3 regions of the Rhizobium leguminosarum genome follow, and region 1 is predicted to be linked to each of the others. Evidence: predicted binding sites of a transcription regulator. Region 1 holds the regulator's gene; each other region holds the start of a gene.
What was found. Region 1 encodes PhoB, which activates phosphate uptake and scavenging genes when phosphate is short. Its sites were predicted from a motif close to TGTCATNNANCTGTCAT; they were not measured.
Positions count from the first base shown of each region.

Region 1 (4,797 bases):
TCAACAGCAGGCCGTTCTCGTCGCAGAGCTGGCGAAGCGCCTTCATGAACTCAGGCGTGGCAGGACGGACGCCGCCCTCGCCCTGCACGGGCTCGATGAGGATGGCAGCCGTCGCCTCGGTGATCGCGGCGCGGACCGCTTCGATGTCGCCGAAAGCCACCTGATCGAAACCCGGCGCCTTGGGACCGAAACCTTCGAGATATTTTTCCTGGCCGCCGGCGGCGATCGTCGCCAGCGTCCGTCCGTGGAAGGCGCCTTCGAAGGTGATGATATGGAAACGCTCGGGATGGCCCTTGGAAAACTGATAGCGGCGCGCCGTCTTGATTGCGCATTCGAGCGCCTCGGCGCCTGAGTTGGTGAAGAACACCTTGTCGGCGAAAGTGGCGTCGGTCAGCCGTTTTGCCAGACGCTCCTGGCCGGGGATCTCATAGATGTTCGACAGGTGCCAGACCTTGTCGGCCTGCTCCTTCAATGCACCGACCACATGCGGATTGCTGTGGCCAACGGAGGTGACGGCGACGCCGGCGCCGAAATCGAGATATCGCTCGCCAGTTTCGGTGACCAGCCATACGCCCTCGCCTCGCTCGAACCGCAGCGGGGCACGAGAATAGGTGTCATAAAGCGGCGCGGCTTCAGCCATGGCGCGATCTCCATCAAAGTTGCCGGGCAATGACTCCGGCTAAGGAAACCAGGCCCGAAAAATCAAAAATGCCGCCTTGCGGCGGCGAGTGGCACTATTTCCTTTTCGCGCTGCAATGTCAACAAAACTGCGCCCTTAGCGTATGCAGCAAGGGTGTACAGCGGCATTTTCAGTCATCAACAGGCATTATTGCAGAAATGACACGCAGGGGCAGCAAGTTGGGGAAAACTACGAATTCGATTCATCCGGATTCATGCGACTCTTGTCACGGAGTCAGGCTCACACTAGGTTAAAGATCAATTACTAGACTGCATGCGGCGGAACTAGTCACCAAAATTGATCAAGCGTTTCTTGTTTCGGAGCTCCCGGGACAACGGTGAGGGATTCTGCCATCACCAACGCAAAAGGTGGAGACAGGGCATGAACTGGACAGACGAGCGGGTCGAGAAACTCAAGAAGCTTTGGGCCGAAGGACTGAGCGCCAGCCAGATCGCGGCACAACTTGGCGGGGTCAGCAGAAACGCGGTCATCGGCAAAGTGCACCGGCTGTGCCTTCCCGGCCGTGCCAAGGCCGGCGGCACCAACACTGCGGCGCGAACGCCGAAGCGCAACACATCGGCGCCGCGCGCACCGAACTACACCTCGCGGATCACGACCCGCACCGTCACCCGCCAGCAGGGCGCGACGATGCTGAAGGAAGAGATCGAGATCGAAACGATCGAGGAAATGGAATACGTGCCGAGAGGCAACGTGGTGGTGCCGATTTCGCGCCGCCTCGGCCTGACGGAACTGACCGAACGCACCTGCAAGTGGCCGGTCGGCGATCCGCTGAAGGACGACTTCCATTTCTGCGGCTGCGAGTCCCCCGACAATTCGCCTTATTGCGGCTATCACCAGAAGCTCGCCTACCAGCCGGTGAATGAACGCCGCCGGGCAGCGGCGCGGGCCAGCTGAACGCGGGCAACCATCGTTAGAATGCAGAAAACGGGCCGAGTGGCCCGTTTTTTTATGCGAGTGGATGTGAGCTCAGGTTCCTCCGTCATGCTCGGCCTTGTGCCGAGCATCTGATCACCTCAATTGCTTTGACGGAAAAACTTTATTTTCAAATACTTAACTTGGCGTGTGCAGATCCTCGGCACAAAGCCGAGGATGACGTCGCAGGTTTTGCCAGGGATTTGTCAGCAGGCTCATATGGAAGCCCTCAGGCTTCCATCGAATAACCGGCGCCGCGGACGGTGCGGATGACGTCCTGCATGTTGGAGAAATTCAGCGCCTTGCGCAGGCGGCCGACATGGACGTCGACGGTGCGCTCGTCAACATAGATATCGTGGCCCCAGACGCCATCGAGAAGCTGCGAGCGGGAGAAGACCCGGCCCGGCGACGACATCAGGAATTCCAGCAGGCGGAATTCGGTGGGGCCGAGGCGGACTTCGCGGCTCTTGCGATGGACGCGATGGGTTTCGCGGTCAAGCTCGATATCGCCGCATTTCAGCACCGTCGACAGCACCTCGGGACGGGCGCGGCGCAGCATCGCCTTGACGCGGGCAACGAGCTCGGGGGTCGAGAAGGGCTTGACGACATAATCGTCGGCGCCCGTCGACAATCCGCGGACGCGCTCGCTCTCCTCGCCGCGCGCCGTCAGCATGATGATCGGCAGTCGCTCGGTTTCCGGCCGCATGCGCAGGCGCCGGCAGAGCTCGATGCCGGAGACCCCCGGCAGCATCCAATCGAGGATGAGAAGATCGGGCGTGCGCTCCTGAAGCCTCATTTCGGCTTCGTCGCCACGAAGGATGGTATCGACCTCGAAGCCTTCCGCTTCGAGATTGTAGCGAAGAAGCACGCTGAGGGCTTCCTCGTCTTCAACAACTGCAACTCTCGGGATCATGCGTGTCGGTCTCCTCGCGCATCATCCTTAAATCAGGGGTGATTTAAGCAATTCATCCTGCGCAAATTCAGAAATTGGCTGCGACCTCTTTGCGCGCCCCGGACGGGCGCGCACGCAACTAACTATGCGGGCGGTTATTCCGTGACCGCGCCGACGGTGTTGGCGCTGTCGTCCTTCGGACGATCGCCTTCCGGCTGTGCGCCTGTCGTCATGTAAAAGATCGTCTCGGCGATGTTGGTGGCATGGTCGCCGATGCGCTCGATGTTCTTGGCGCAGAAGAGAAGATGCGTGCAGCTGGTGATGTTGCGCGGATCTTCCATCATGTAGGTCAGGAGTTCGCGAAACAGCGAGGTGTACATCGCGTCGATCTCGTTGTCGCGTTCACGGATCGCATTCGCCTTGTCGGCTGAACGATTGGTGTAGACATCGAGCACTTCCTTGAGCTGGACGAGCGCCAGCTCGGACAGATGCTCGAGGCCGCGGGCGAGCTTACGGGGAACGCCGGTGCTTTGGACGGCGATGACGCGCTTGGCGGTGTTTTTGCCGAGGTCGCCGACGCGTTCGAGATCGGCGGCGATGCGGATCGAACCCATGATTTCACGCAGGTCCGAGGCCATCGGCTGACGGCGGGCGATGGTGACGATCGCCTTGTCGCCGATTTCGCGTTCGGCGTGATCGAGGATCACATCGTCGGAGATGACCTTCTGCGCCAGCGCGGTATCGCCGTTGACGAGGGCGCGGACGGCTTCGCTGACCATCTGCTCGGCCAGGCCGCCCATTTCGGAAATCCGCCTGGACAGGAACTTCAGATCATCATCGTAGGCAGAAAAAATATGTGTCGATGCCATGGGGCTTTATCCTCGAATAACGGGAAGGCTTGGTGTCGCCAAAATCAACCGAAGCGACCCATGATGTAGTCCTGGGTGCGCGGATCGTCGGGATTGGTGAACATCTTGTCGGTGTCGTTCTCCTCGACGAGATTGCCGAGGTGGAACATGGCGGTGCGCTGCGAGACACGCGCGGCCTGCTGCATGGAGTGGGTGACGATGACGATCGTGTAGTTCTCGCGCAGCTCGTGGATCAGTTCCTCGACCTTGGCGGTGGCGATCGGATCGAGCGCCGAGCAGGGCTCGTCCATCAGGATGACTTCAGGGCTGACGGCGACGGCACGCGCAATGCAGAGGCGCTGTTGCTGGCCGCCGGACAGGCCGGTGCCGGATTCATGCACGCGGTCCTTGACCTCGTTCCAGAGGCCGGCGCGCTGCAGGCTGGTTTCGACGATCTGGTCGAGGTCGGCCTTCGACTTGGCAAGGCCATGGATGCGCGGGCCGTAGGAGACGTTTTCATAGATCGTCTTCGGGAACGGGTTCGGCTTCTGGAAGACCATGCCGACGCGGGCGCGAAGTTCGACGACGTCAATATCGGGATCATAGACATCGTCGGTATCAAGCGTGATCTTGCCGGTGACGCGGCAGCCGTCGATCGTATCGTTCATGCGGTTGAGGCACCGCAGAAAGGTCGACTTACCGCAGCCGGACGGGCCGATCAGGGCGGTTACGGTGTTTTCGCGGACGTTCAGGTTCACATCGAAAAGCGCGCGCTTTTCGCCGTAGTAAACCGAGACATCCTTTCCGATCATCTTATAAGGGACGTTGCTCATCTTCTGATCCAGCGCCTTTTCAACTGCAGCTTCCGTCAACATGTTCATGATGTGTAACTCCGTTTACCAGCGGCGCTCGAAGCGACGACGCAAGAGGATGGCGCCCATGTTCATGACGATCAGGAACAGGAGCAGGACGATGATGGCACCCGAAGTACGCTCAACGAAGGCACGTTCTGCCTCGTTGGCCCACATATAGACCTGTACGGGCAGAGCCGTCGAGGGATCGAGCGGTGTCGTCGGCGCGTTGGCGACGAAGGCGACCATGCCGATCAGCAGCAGCGGCGCGGTTTCGCCGAGCGCGTGCGCCAGGCCGATGATCGTGCCGGTCAGGATGCCCGGCATGGCGAGCGGCAGCACATGGTGGAACACCATCTGCATCTTCGAAGCGCCAAGGCCGAGCGCTGCGGCGCGGATCGACGGCGGCACGGCGCGCAGTGCCGCACGCGTCGCGATGATGATCGTCGGCAGGGTCATCAGCGTCAGCACCAGGCCGCCGACCAGCGAGGCCGAGCGCGGCAGGCCGATGAAGTTGATGAAGACGGAAAGACCGAGCAGACCGTAGACGATCGAAGGCACCGCGGCGAGGTTGTTGATGTTGACCTCGATCAG
Region 1 covers NZ_CP016286.1:4,631,503-4,636,299, reverse strand. Annotated here, with positions in the region: gene BA011_RS22555 (aspartate aminotransferase family protein) at 1-640, opposite strand, end outside; gene BA011_RS22550 (GcrA family cell cycle regulator) at 1,061-1,594, shown strand; gene phoB (phosphate regulon transcriptional regulator PhoB) at 1,842-2,525, opposite strand; gene phoU (phosphate signaling complex protein PhoU) at 2,660-3,373, opposite strand; gene pstB (phosphate ABC transporter ATP-binding protein PstB) at 3,418-4,233, opposite strand; gene pstA (phosphate ABC transporter permease PstA) at 4,249-4,797, opposite strand, start outside.

Region 2 (4,797 bases), 1.8 Mb from region 1:
TCAGCTGCTCCGACCACATATCGCTGTTGCGCGACGGGGCGAAGCCGTCGAGATACCAGGCGTCGAAGTCATCTTCGGCCGCGGCGACGCTGTCCAAGGCATGGCCGCATACGACGCTGAGCGTCGTATGGGCATCGAGATCGAGGCGCACGATACCGGCCGGTATTTCCGGCCAGGCCGCCGTCAGCGCTTCGCGTTCGGCATCGATCTCCGGCCAGTGCGACAGCGCCCGGCCGATTTCTTCGCCGCGCATCGGGTGGAGTTCGAAGGAGATGAAATGCAGGTGCTGGCCGTCTGCACGCTGGAGTTTCCATTGCCGCCAGGTTTCAGTGAAGTTCAGTCCGGTGCCGAAGCCGAGTTCTCCGATCAGGAATCTCTGCCGCCCGTTCCAGCGCTCCGGCAGGCCGTTACCGGCGAGAAAAACATGGCCGCATTCCAGCCGCCCATCGGTCTGGCAATAAAAATGATCGCCAAAGGCGGTGGAATAGGGCATATCGCCGTCGCGCCATTCGAGCGGCTGCGGGGCGCCTGCGCCAATCTGATCGGGGTTCAGGTCTGTCATGGAAAAAGCCGATAGTCCTCAGCCGGTCTCAGGTCAATCGTCCTCAGAATTGCTGATCGTCGGCGGCGGCATCATGGGGCTCTGGGCGGCCGTCCATGCCGAGCGCCGAGGCATCCGTGCCGTTATTGCCGACGCCGGCAGGTTGGGCGAAGGTGCAAGCGGCGGCCTGCTCGGCGCGCTGATGCCGCATATGCCGGACCGGTGGTCGGAGAAGAAGCAGTTCCAATTCGATGCGCTGGTCTCGCTCGAAGCCGAGATCGCTGCTCTCGAAGCTGAGACCGGACTCTCTGCCGGTTATCGCAGGTCCGGACGGCTGATCCCGCTGCCAAAGCCGCATCTCAACACAATAGCGCGCGGCCATTTCGAGGACGCCGAACGCCATTGGCGGGCGGGCGAGCGCCGCTTCCACTGGCATGTGCTCGACAGGCCTGATGTAGACGGTTGGATCAAGGCGTCTGCCGGCGAGAGCGGCTTCGTGCACGACACGCTCGCCGCCCGCGTTGCACCCCGCTTGCTGGTCGCAGCGCTCATCGCCTTCCTGCGGCGGGCAAAGCATGTTCGCATTCTGGAGCATGCGACGGTTGCCGGCCTCGATCCCGATCGCGGTACGGCCGAAATCAACGGCGAAACCATCGTTTTCAGTCACTGCATCCTGGCCGCCGGCCATCAGTCCTTTCCGTTGCTGCAAGGCCTGACGCCGGGGCTGAAACAACCGCTCGGCCAGCCGGTCAAGGGGCAGGCGGCATTATTGAAAGCCGATATCGACCCGGCGCTGCCGACGATCTTCCTCGACGGGCTCTATGTCGTAGCGCATGAAGGCGGGCACGCGGCGATCGGCAGCACCAGTGAGAACCGTTTTGACGATCCTACATCCACCGACGTCCAGCTCGACGTGCTGATCGAGGCGGCGCGCGACATCGTACCGATGCTTCGCGACGCCCCTATTGTCGAGCGCTGGGCCGGGCTTCGCCCGAAGGCGATCGATCGGGATCCGATGATCGGTCGCCATCCCGACCACCGGCGCCTGATCGCGCTGACCGGCGGCTTTAAGGTCAGTTTCGGCCTCGCCCACCGGCTGGCGGAGGCGGCGATATGTATCGCAGGCGATACAGACTGCGGATTTTTGCTGCCGGAAAGTTTCGCGATTTCAAACCATATTGCGGTGGCTTCACGTTAAACGTGAATTAGACGCCGCTGCGTTTCGTTATTCTGTCATGCAAATCACCTATCTGCTTGCGCATCGACAGCGCCGGATCTGAACGGCGCTCACTTCCTTGATGGAGGAAATTGCATGCGCTATGCCATTTGCTTCACGCCTCCGGCGAGCGACCCGTTGTCGCTCGTGGCCGCCAATTGGCTTGGCCGAAACGTGTTTTCGGGCGATATGATGGAGCCTCCGGCAGTTCGTGGCCTCGGCATTCACGAGATCGCCTTCCATACCGCCGTGCCGCGGCGCTACGGATTTCACGGCGTTTTGAAGGCACCGTTCCACTTGTCCCGCGACATGCCCGAATCGCAACTCTTGCGCGATCTCATGCGTTTTTCCGGGACCTTCGTTCCCTTCCAGATTCCGCGTATCGAAGTCGCCCGGCTCGGCAATTTCTACAGCCTGCTGCCGAGCACGCCCTGCGAGCAGATCCAGTATCTCGCCTCGGCGATCGTGCAGGAATTCGATCGTTTCCGCGCACCGCTCAGCGAGGCCGAGATCGAACGCAGCGATCCGGATGGGCTGTCGGCGACGCAATTTTCCAATCTGCATCGCTGGGGCAATCCCTATGTGATGGAGGAGTTCCGCTTTCATATGCCGGTGACGGGCCCCGTCAACGCGATCGACATGCCGCGCATCGAGCCGGCGTTGCGGACGATCTTCGAGCCTGTCCTCTGCGAACCTGTCACAGTTTCGAACGTGGCGCTGATGATCGAGGAGGGTACTGGCGGCCCTTTCCGCGTTCATTCGCTGCATCCGATGGGCAAGGTCAGCGCGCGCAAAATCGCTTGAGTCTGCCGATGGGCTAAAGGCTTGTGTCGTAAAGGCAAAATCCGGCGGAGCAGTTTCCGTCTCGACATTCCAGCTGCGGATGCTACCGTTCCCCGTCTTTTCAGAAGGTGATTTGATGGTATCCGAGACTTATCCGCGCAATCTCGTCGGTTACGGGCGTCTGACGCCCGATCCGAAATGGCCGGACGAGGCACGCATCGCCGTGCAGTTCGTCATCAACTACGAGGAGGGCGGCGAAAGCTCGATCCTCGACGGAGATACTGCTTCCGAAAACCTGCTGTCGGAGATCGTCGGTGCGGCCGCCTGGCCAGGGCAGCGCAACCTCAACATGGAATCGATCTATGAGTATGGTTCGCGTGCCGGCTTCTGGCGGCTCTGGCGGATGTTCACCGATCTCAAGGTGCAGGCAACTGTCTACGGCGTGACGCTGGCGATGGCCCGCAACCCCGAGGCCGTCGCCGCGATGAAGGAGGCCGGTTGGGAGATCGCCAGCCACGGTTACCGCTGGCTGGAATACAAGGATTTTCCTGAAGATCTGGAGCGCAAGCATATCCTCGAAGCGGTGCGCCTGCATACCGAACTTACCGGTGAGCGGCCCTATGGCCTGTATCAGGGCAAGCCTTCCGACAATACGCTTCGGCTGGTGCAGGAGGAGGGCGGTTTCCTCTATTCCTCCGATTCCTATGCCGACGACCTGCCCTATTGGGTGAAGGGCGTCGACGGGAAACCCTTCCTGATCATCCCCTATACGCTCGAAACCAACGACATGCGTTTTGCGACGCCGCAGGGCTTCAATGCCGGCGATCAGTTCTTCACCTATCTGAAGGATGCCTTCGACACGCTTTATGAGGAAGGCAAGGCGGGCAGCCCGAAGATGATGTCGGTCGGATTGCATTGCCGCCTCGTCGGACGCCCCGGCCGGGCGGCAGCGCTGAAGCGCTTCATCGAATATGTGCTGAAGCATGACAAGGTCTGGATTCCGCGCCGCATCGAGATCGCCGAGCATTGGCACAAGCACCATCAGCCGGAAGCGCTCTGATGATGTCGCGCGAGGATTTCGTTTCCCGCTTCGGCGGCGTCTTTGAACATTCGCCTTTCATCGCCGAGCGCGCCTATGACGCCGGCCACATGACGGAGCCGCTGACGGCAGCCGGCGTGCATGCGTCGCTAACCGCCGTCTTCCGGGCGGCAAGCCCGCAGGAGCGCCTCGGCGTGCTCAGCGCCCATCCTGACCTTGCCGGGCGCCTCGCGATAACGGGCGAACTCACCGAAGACAGCAGGAAGGAGCAGTCCGCCGCCGGTCTCGACCGCCTGAGCCCGGCCGAACATGCCCGCTTCACCGAACTCAATTCGGCCTATGTCGAAAAATTCGGCTTTCCCTTCATCATCGCCGTCAAGGGGCTCGGCAAGGACGATATCCTGTCGGCCTTCGAAACACGGATCGGCAATGGCAGGGACGCGGAATTTGCGACCGCGACGGCGCAAGTCGAGCGGATCGCGCTGCTGCGCCTTACGACGATGCTGCCGGAGGTTGAATGAACGAGCGGCGCGCGATCGACTATCTCAATGAGATGTATGAGGCGGCATCCGAAGCGCTGTCTTTCGTCGGCGGAATGGATGGGGCGGTGTTCGCCGGGGACAAGCTCACTTTCAAGGCGGTCACCTTTTGCCACTTCACCATCGGTGCCGCGGCATCCCGCTTGCTGGTGACTCATCCGGAATTTGCGAGCGAGCATCCCGATCTGCCGTGGACGAAAATCTGCGGCACGGGCAACCGTATCCTCGACGGCGTCTTCGATCTCGATCCTTCCGACATCTGGGAGGCGACGTATCGCACGCTGCCGGAGCTTCTTTCCGCGATCGATGCCATCCGTCACTGGCATGCCCAAGGTGAGTGAGCGATTGCCCCCACATCTCGACATCCGTCGGCTTTCGAGATCCGCCTTTGCTCCCTTCGGCGAGGTGATCGAAGCCGACCCCGCCTCGATGCGGCTCATCAATGGCGGCACGACGGAGCGTTTCCATGCGCTCGCCGCCACCGAGGCGACGGGCGAGGGTGCGCGCGTCATCATCAACCTCTTTCGCGGCCAGCCGCGCAACTTCCCCTATGAAGTCACCATGATGGAGCGCCATCCTTTCGGCAGCCAGAGTTTCTCGCCGGTCTCGGGCCGTCCTTTTCTCGTCGTCGTCTCCGAGGATGAGAACGGTCGCCCGGGCAGGCCGCAGGTGTTTCTGG
Region 2 covers NZ_CP016286.1:2,792,745-2,797,541, reverse strand. Annotated here, with positions in the region: gene mnmD (tRNA (5-methylaminomethyl-2-thiouridine)(34)-methyltransferase MnmD) at 1-562, opposite strand, end outside; gene BA011_RS13970 (NAD(P)/FAD-dependent oxidoreductase) at 561-1,739, shown strand; gene BA011_RS13965 (DUF1045 domain-containing protein) at 1,854-2,561, shown strand; gene puuE (allantoinase PuuE) at 2,677-3,600, shown strand; gene uraD (2-oxo-4-hydroxy-4-carboxy-5-ureidoimidazoline decarboxylase) at 3,600-4,100, shown strand; gene BA011_RS13950 (DUF86 domain-containing protein) at 4,097-4,459, shown strand; gene BA011_RS13945 (ureidoglycolate lyase) at 4,443-4,797, shown strand, end outside.
Region 2: BA011_RS13965 (DUF1045 domain-containing protein) is a predicted target of PhoB. The motif match lies at 1,762-1,778, and genes of this name have one in related genera.

Region 3 (4,797 bases), 2.1 Mb from region 1:
CGCGGCGCCGCGTCGGCCCGATGCGCGGACAGAAGATCGCCATGACAACGGTCATGGTAAAGCCGAACGCCATGACATCAAGCACCATCCCGCCGCCCCACCGGTTGATCAACTGGCCACCGACCAGCGTCGAGACGATGAAGGCGATCGAGCCCCAGACCCGCATCGATCCGTAATCGAGCCCCCAGCGGCGCACGCCCGATATGACGATCGATTCGACGACCGGCACATAGGGCGCGAAGGTGGCGCCCTGCAGCGTAAAGACGATGAAGACAGGCCAGAAAGTCGTCGTCCAGTAGAGTGCCACCGCCGTCAGCAGCGACAGGCCGCCTGACCAGAGCAGCACGTCGGCGCGCTCCTTCATCCGGTCGGCGATCATGGCGACAACAGGCGCCACCAGCACGCGCACCACCATCGGAACGGCCAGGATCACACCGATTTCGTGGTCGCTGAAGCTGTGGCCGGCAAGCCAAACGGGGAAGAACGGCAGGACGATGCCGTTGACGAGCAGCGGCGCGCAATAGGAAAGCGCGCTGAGCAATCGGAAGCGCGGCGGCGCTCCCTCACCCGTCGGGGAATTTTGAGCGGGAATCATGGGTGGACCTGAAGGAAACCGGTCGTTGTCCTAACACACCACCCCGGAGACGACTATTGCGAGAAATAGCCGTTCTGAAACGTTTTAGAAAATAAATAGGGCCTGTCGCCTGACGGTAACGGCTAAATTCCTAAAGCATAATTTCAAAGTGCTACGGCGTCCTTTGCGCGTCTGAAAAGACACGCGGCGCTGTAAAGCGCAGGCGCCAAAATCAGGCAGCCTGCGGGGCCAATTCACCCTCGTCATGCATTTCGATGGCTACAAGCGCAGGCACGCTGCTGGCGAGAGACCGCCAGGTGATCAGTTCGAACGTGCCGTCCTCGTGTTCGGCGACCGCCGTGCAGCTTTCCACCCAATCGCCGGTGTTGATGTAGCGGATGCCGTCCATGTCCTGGATCACGGCATGATGGATATGTCCGCAGATGACGCCGTCGGCGCCATGTTTGCGGGCTTCCTCGGCCACGACGCGCTCGAATTCGCCGATGAAGTTGACCGCATGCTTGACCTGCAGCTTCGCCCAGGCCGAGAACGACCAGTAGGGCATGCCGAGCCGGCGGCGCACTGCCGCAAGGATGATGTTGATGCGGATCGCCGTGTCATAGGCCCAGTCGCCGAGATAGGCGAGCAGCCGGGCATTGCGGACGACGACGTCGAACTCGTCACCATGCAGGATCAGGTATTTCTTGCCGTCGGCGCCGTCATGCATCATGCGCTCGACGACCTCGATGCCGCCGAAATGCATGCCCGGGAAGGCGCGCAGGAATTCGTCGTGATTGCCGGGAATATAGACGACGCGCGTGCCCTTGCGCGCCTTGCGCAACAGCTTCTGGACGACGTCGTTGCAGACCTGCGGCCAGTACCAGCTGCGCTTCAGGCGCCAGCCATCGACGATGTCGCCGACGAGCACGATCGTATCGGCCTCGTGGTGGCGCAGGAAATCCAGCAGGAAGTCGGCCTTCGCGGCCTTCGAGCCGAGATGGACATCGGAAATGAAGAGCGTGCGGAAATGTCTGGGTTCCATCATGTCTTTCACGAGCTGCCGCTCATGTCCCATCTTTCATCTAGCCTTCCAAAATCAGACTCGTGTTTCAGGAAGATGACAAGGTGTGGAAAAGCGCTGCAAACCCGATCATCCCGCGCTGGCAGAATGCCTGTCGCCGCGCTGGCAGAATGCCTGTCGCCGCGCTGGCAGAATGCCTGTCGCCGCGCGGACAGGATGCCCGTCGCTGCCAGGCCTGCCGGCCATGTTGCCCTGCGCATTCAGGGCGTTCATGATGGCGGCGATTCATATCCGACAATGCGGGATGGCTGATGCGTCTTTTTCTCGTTCGCCATGGCGAATCCCTCGGCAACATCAACGAACAGGCCTACCGTCAATTCGGCGATCACAACGTGCCGCTGACGCGATGGGGCCATCGGCAGGCCCTCGAGGCAGGCGGGGTGATCGCCTCCTACCTGCAAGCATTGCCGAGCGCGGGTTTCGGCAAGCTGCAGATCTGGTATTCGCCCTTTCTCAGGACCCGGCAGAGCAAGGATGCGCTGCTCGAGGCCCTGCCGGAAAGCTTCGTCGGCGATATCAGGGAGGATTATCTGCTGCGCGAGCAGGATTTCGGTCTCTTCACCGAAATCTACGACCACGCCGAACAGAAGCAGAAGTTTCCCGAGGAGTTCGAAAAATGGGCAAGGCTGCGCAGCAACAGCGGCAAGTTCTACGCACGGCCGCCGGATGGCGAAAGCCGGGCGGATGTGGCGCAGCGGGTGCGCCTGTTCCTCCAGACCGTCATGCACGACGCCGAAAATAGCGACCACAACCTCGTGATCGTCGGTCATGGCGTCACCAACCGGGCGGTCGAAATGAACTTCCTGCACCGCCCTGTCGAGTGGTTCGAGCGCTCCGACAATCCTGGAAACGCCGATATCACCCTGATCGAGGGGACGCGCTCGCAAGGATACGAGTCAATCCTGCTGCATCAGGCCGCCGACCGGCAGCCGGGACAGGAAGGCGAACTGCGCGATGCCTATGGCGCCGACGTGACGATCACGCCGAAGCCGACTGCATAATTCCTGAAATCGGACCGGCGCAAAGGTGCGGCGGGTTGCGCAAGGCAACCGCCAACTCTTCACCTCAGGTCGGCGACGTGACGGTTGCCGGCTCCTGCCCGGCCGGCGCCTCCTCGTTCACAGTCTCCGGCCGCTTCGTCCTTAAGAGACGCAGCACAAAGACGAAGAAGACGGGAACGAAGAAGATCGCCAGCACCGTCGCCGAGATCATGCCGCCGAGCACGCCCGTGCCGATGGCATTCTGGCTCGCCGCACTTGGCCCGGTGGCGATCGCCAGCGGCACCACGCCCAAAGTGAAGGCGAGCGAGGTCATGATGATCGGCCGGAAGCGCAGACGGGCGCCTTCGATCGCGGCATCCATCAGCGATTTGCCCTCGGCAAAGCCGTCCTTGGCGAATTCGACGATCAGGATGGCGTTCTTTGCCGACAGTCCGATGATCGCGATCAGGCCGACCTTGAAGTAGATGTCGTTGGACATGTCGCGGCTCATCACCGCGAGCACGCAGCCGATGACGCCAAGCGGCACGACCAGCATCACCGACAACGGGATGGACCAACTCTCGTAAAGCCCCGACAGCAGCAGGAAGACGAAAAGGATGCTGAGGCCGAACAGGAACGGCGCCTGCGATCCCGATCTCAGCTCCTCCAGCGACTGGCCGGTCCATTCGAAGCCGAAACCGTCGGGAAGTTCCGAGGCCAGCCGCTCCATTTCGACAATTGCCGCGCCCGACGAATATCCAGGCGCCGGAGCGCCAGAGATACGCACGGAAGGGTAGCCGTTATAACCGACGATCTGCGCCGGTCCCTTCTGCCATTCGGCGACGGCGAAGGACGACAGCGGCACCATGCCGCCGCTCGCATTGCGGACATTGAGCTTCATCAGGTCTTCCGCCTGAAGCCTGCTCTTGTCCTGCGCCTGCACGATGACGCGCTGCATGCGGCCCGAATTCGGGAAGTCATTGACATAGCTCGAACCGAGATTGGCGGTGATCGTGCTGTTGATGTCGGCGAAGGCGACGCCGAAGGTATTTGCCTTCTCGCGATCGATAACGAGCACGAGCTGGGCCGAGTCCGGCATGCCTTCCGGGCGGATACCTGCGATGATGGGATTCTGCGATGCCTTGCCGATCAGCATTCCCGCCGCCTCGGTCAGTGCCGCCTGGCCTTTCGCCCCGCGATCCTGAAGGCGGAAGGTGAAGCCGTTGGTCGTGCCGAACCCTTCGATCGGCGGCGGCGACAGCGCGAAGGATGTGGCGTCCTTCAGCCCAAACAACTGCATGTTGGCGCGGTTGGAGATCTCCTGTACCGAATTGCCGGCGCCGCGTTCGGCCCAGTCCTTGAGTGTGACGAATACCAGGGCAGCGTTCGGTCCCTGCCCCGAGAAGCTGAAGCCCTGGATCGCGACGACGTTGGCAACGGCCGGCTCTTTCTTGAAGATCGCCTCGATGCTTTCGAGCGAGGCCACCGTGCGGTTGCGGCTCGCCTCCGGCGGTCCCTGCACGTCGACGATCAGGAAGCCCTGATCCTCATCCGGCACGAAGCTGCTCGGCAGGTTGACGAAGAGGTAGCCAAGGCCGACGAGCAGCGCGACATAGACGGCCATGACCCGCCAGGAGCGCTTGGCCAGTCCCTCGACGGTGCGGGCATAACGGCCGGTCAACCGGTCGAAGTTGCGGTTGAACCAGCCGGCAATGCCCTTCTTCTCGTGGTGACCCTTGATCGGCTTCAGGAAAGTGGCGCAAAGCGCCGGGGTCAGCGACAGCGCCAGGAAGGCCGAAAACAGGATGGATACGACCATGGTCAGACTGAACTGACGGTAGATGATGCCTGTGGAGCCTGGGAAGAACGCCATTGGCACGAAGACGCAGGAGAGAACCAGCGTAATCCCGAGGATCGCGCCGGTGATCTGCCGCATCGCCTTCTTGGTCGCTTCCTTCGGTGACAGCCCTTCCACCGCCATCAGCCGCTCGACGTTTTCCACCACCACGATGGCGTCGTCGACGAGAATGCCGATGGCAAGCACCATCGCAAACATCGTCAGCACGTTGATCGAGAAGCCGGCAGCAAACATGACAGCAAGCGTCCCGAGCAGCGCGACGGGCACGACGAGCGTTGGAATGATGGTGTAGCGGAAGCTCTGC
Region 3 covers NZ_CP016286.1:1,728,874-1,733,670, forward strand. Annotated here, with positions in the region: gene BA011_RS08705 (MFS transporter) at 1-595, opposite strand, end outside; gene BA011_RS08710 (UDP-2,3-diacylglucosamine diphosphatase) at 807-1,649, opposite strand; gene BA011_RS08715 (histidine phosphatase family protein) at 1,907-2,656, shown strand; gene BA011_RS08720 (efflux RND transporter permease subunit) at 2,721-4,797, opposite strand, start outside.
Region 3: BA011_RS08710 (UDP-2,3-diacylglucosamine diphosphatase) is a predicted target of PhoB. The motif match lies at 1,681-1,697, and genes of this name have one in related genera.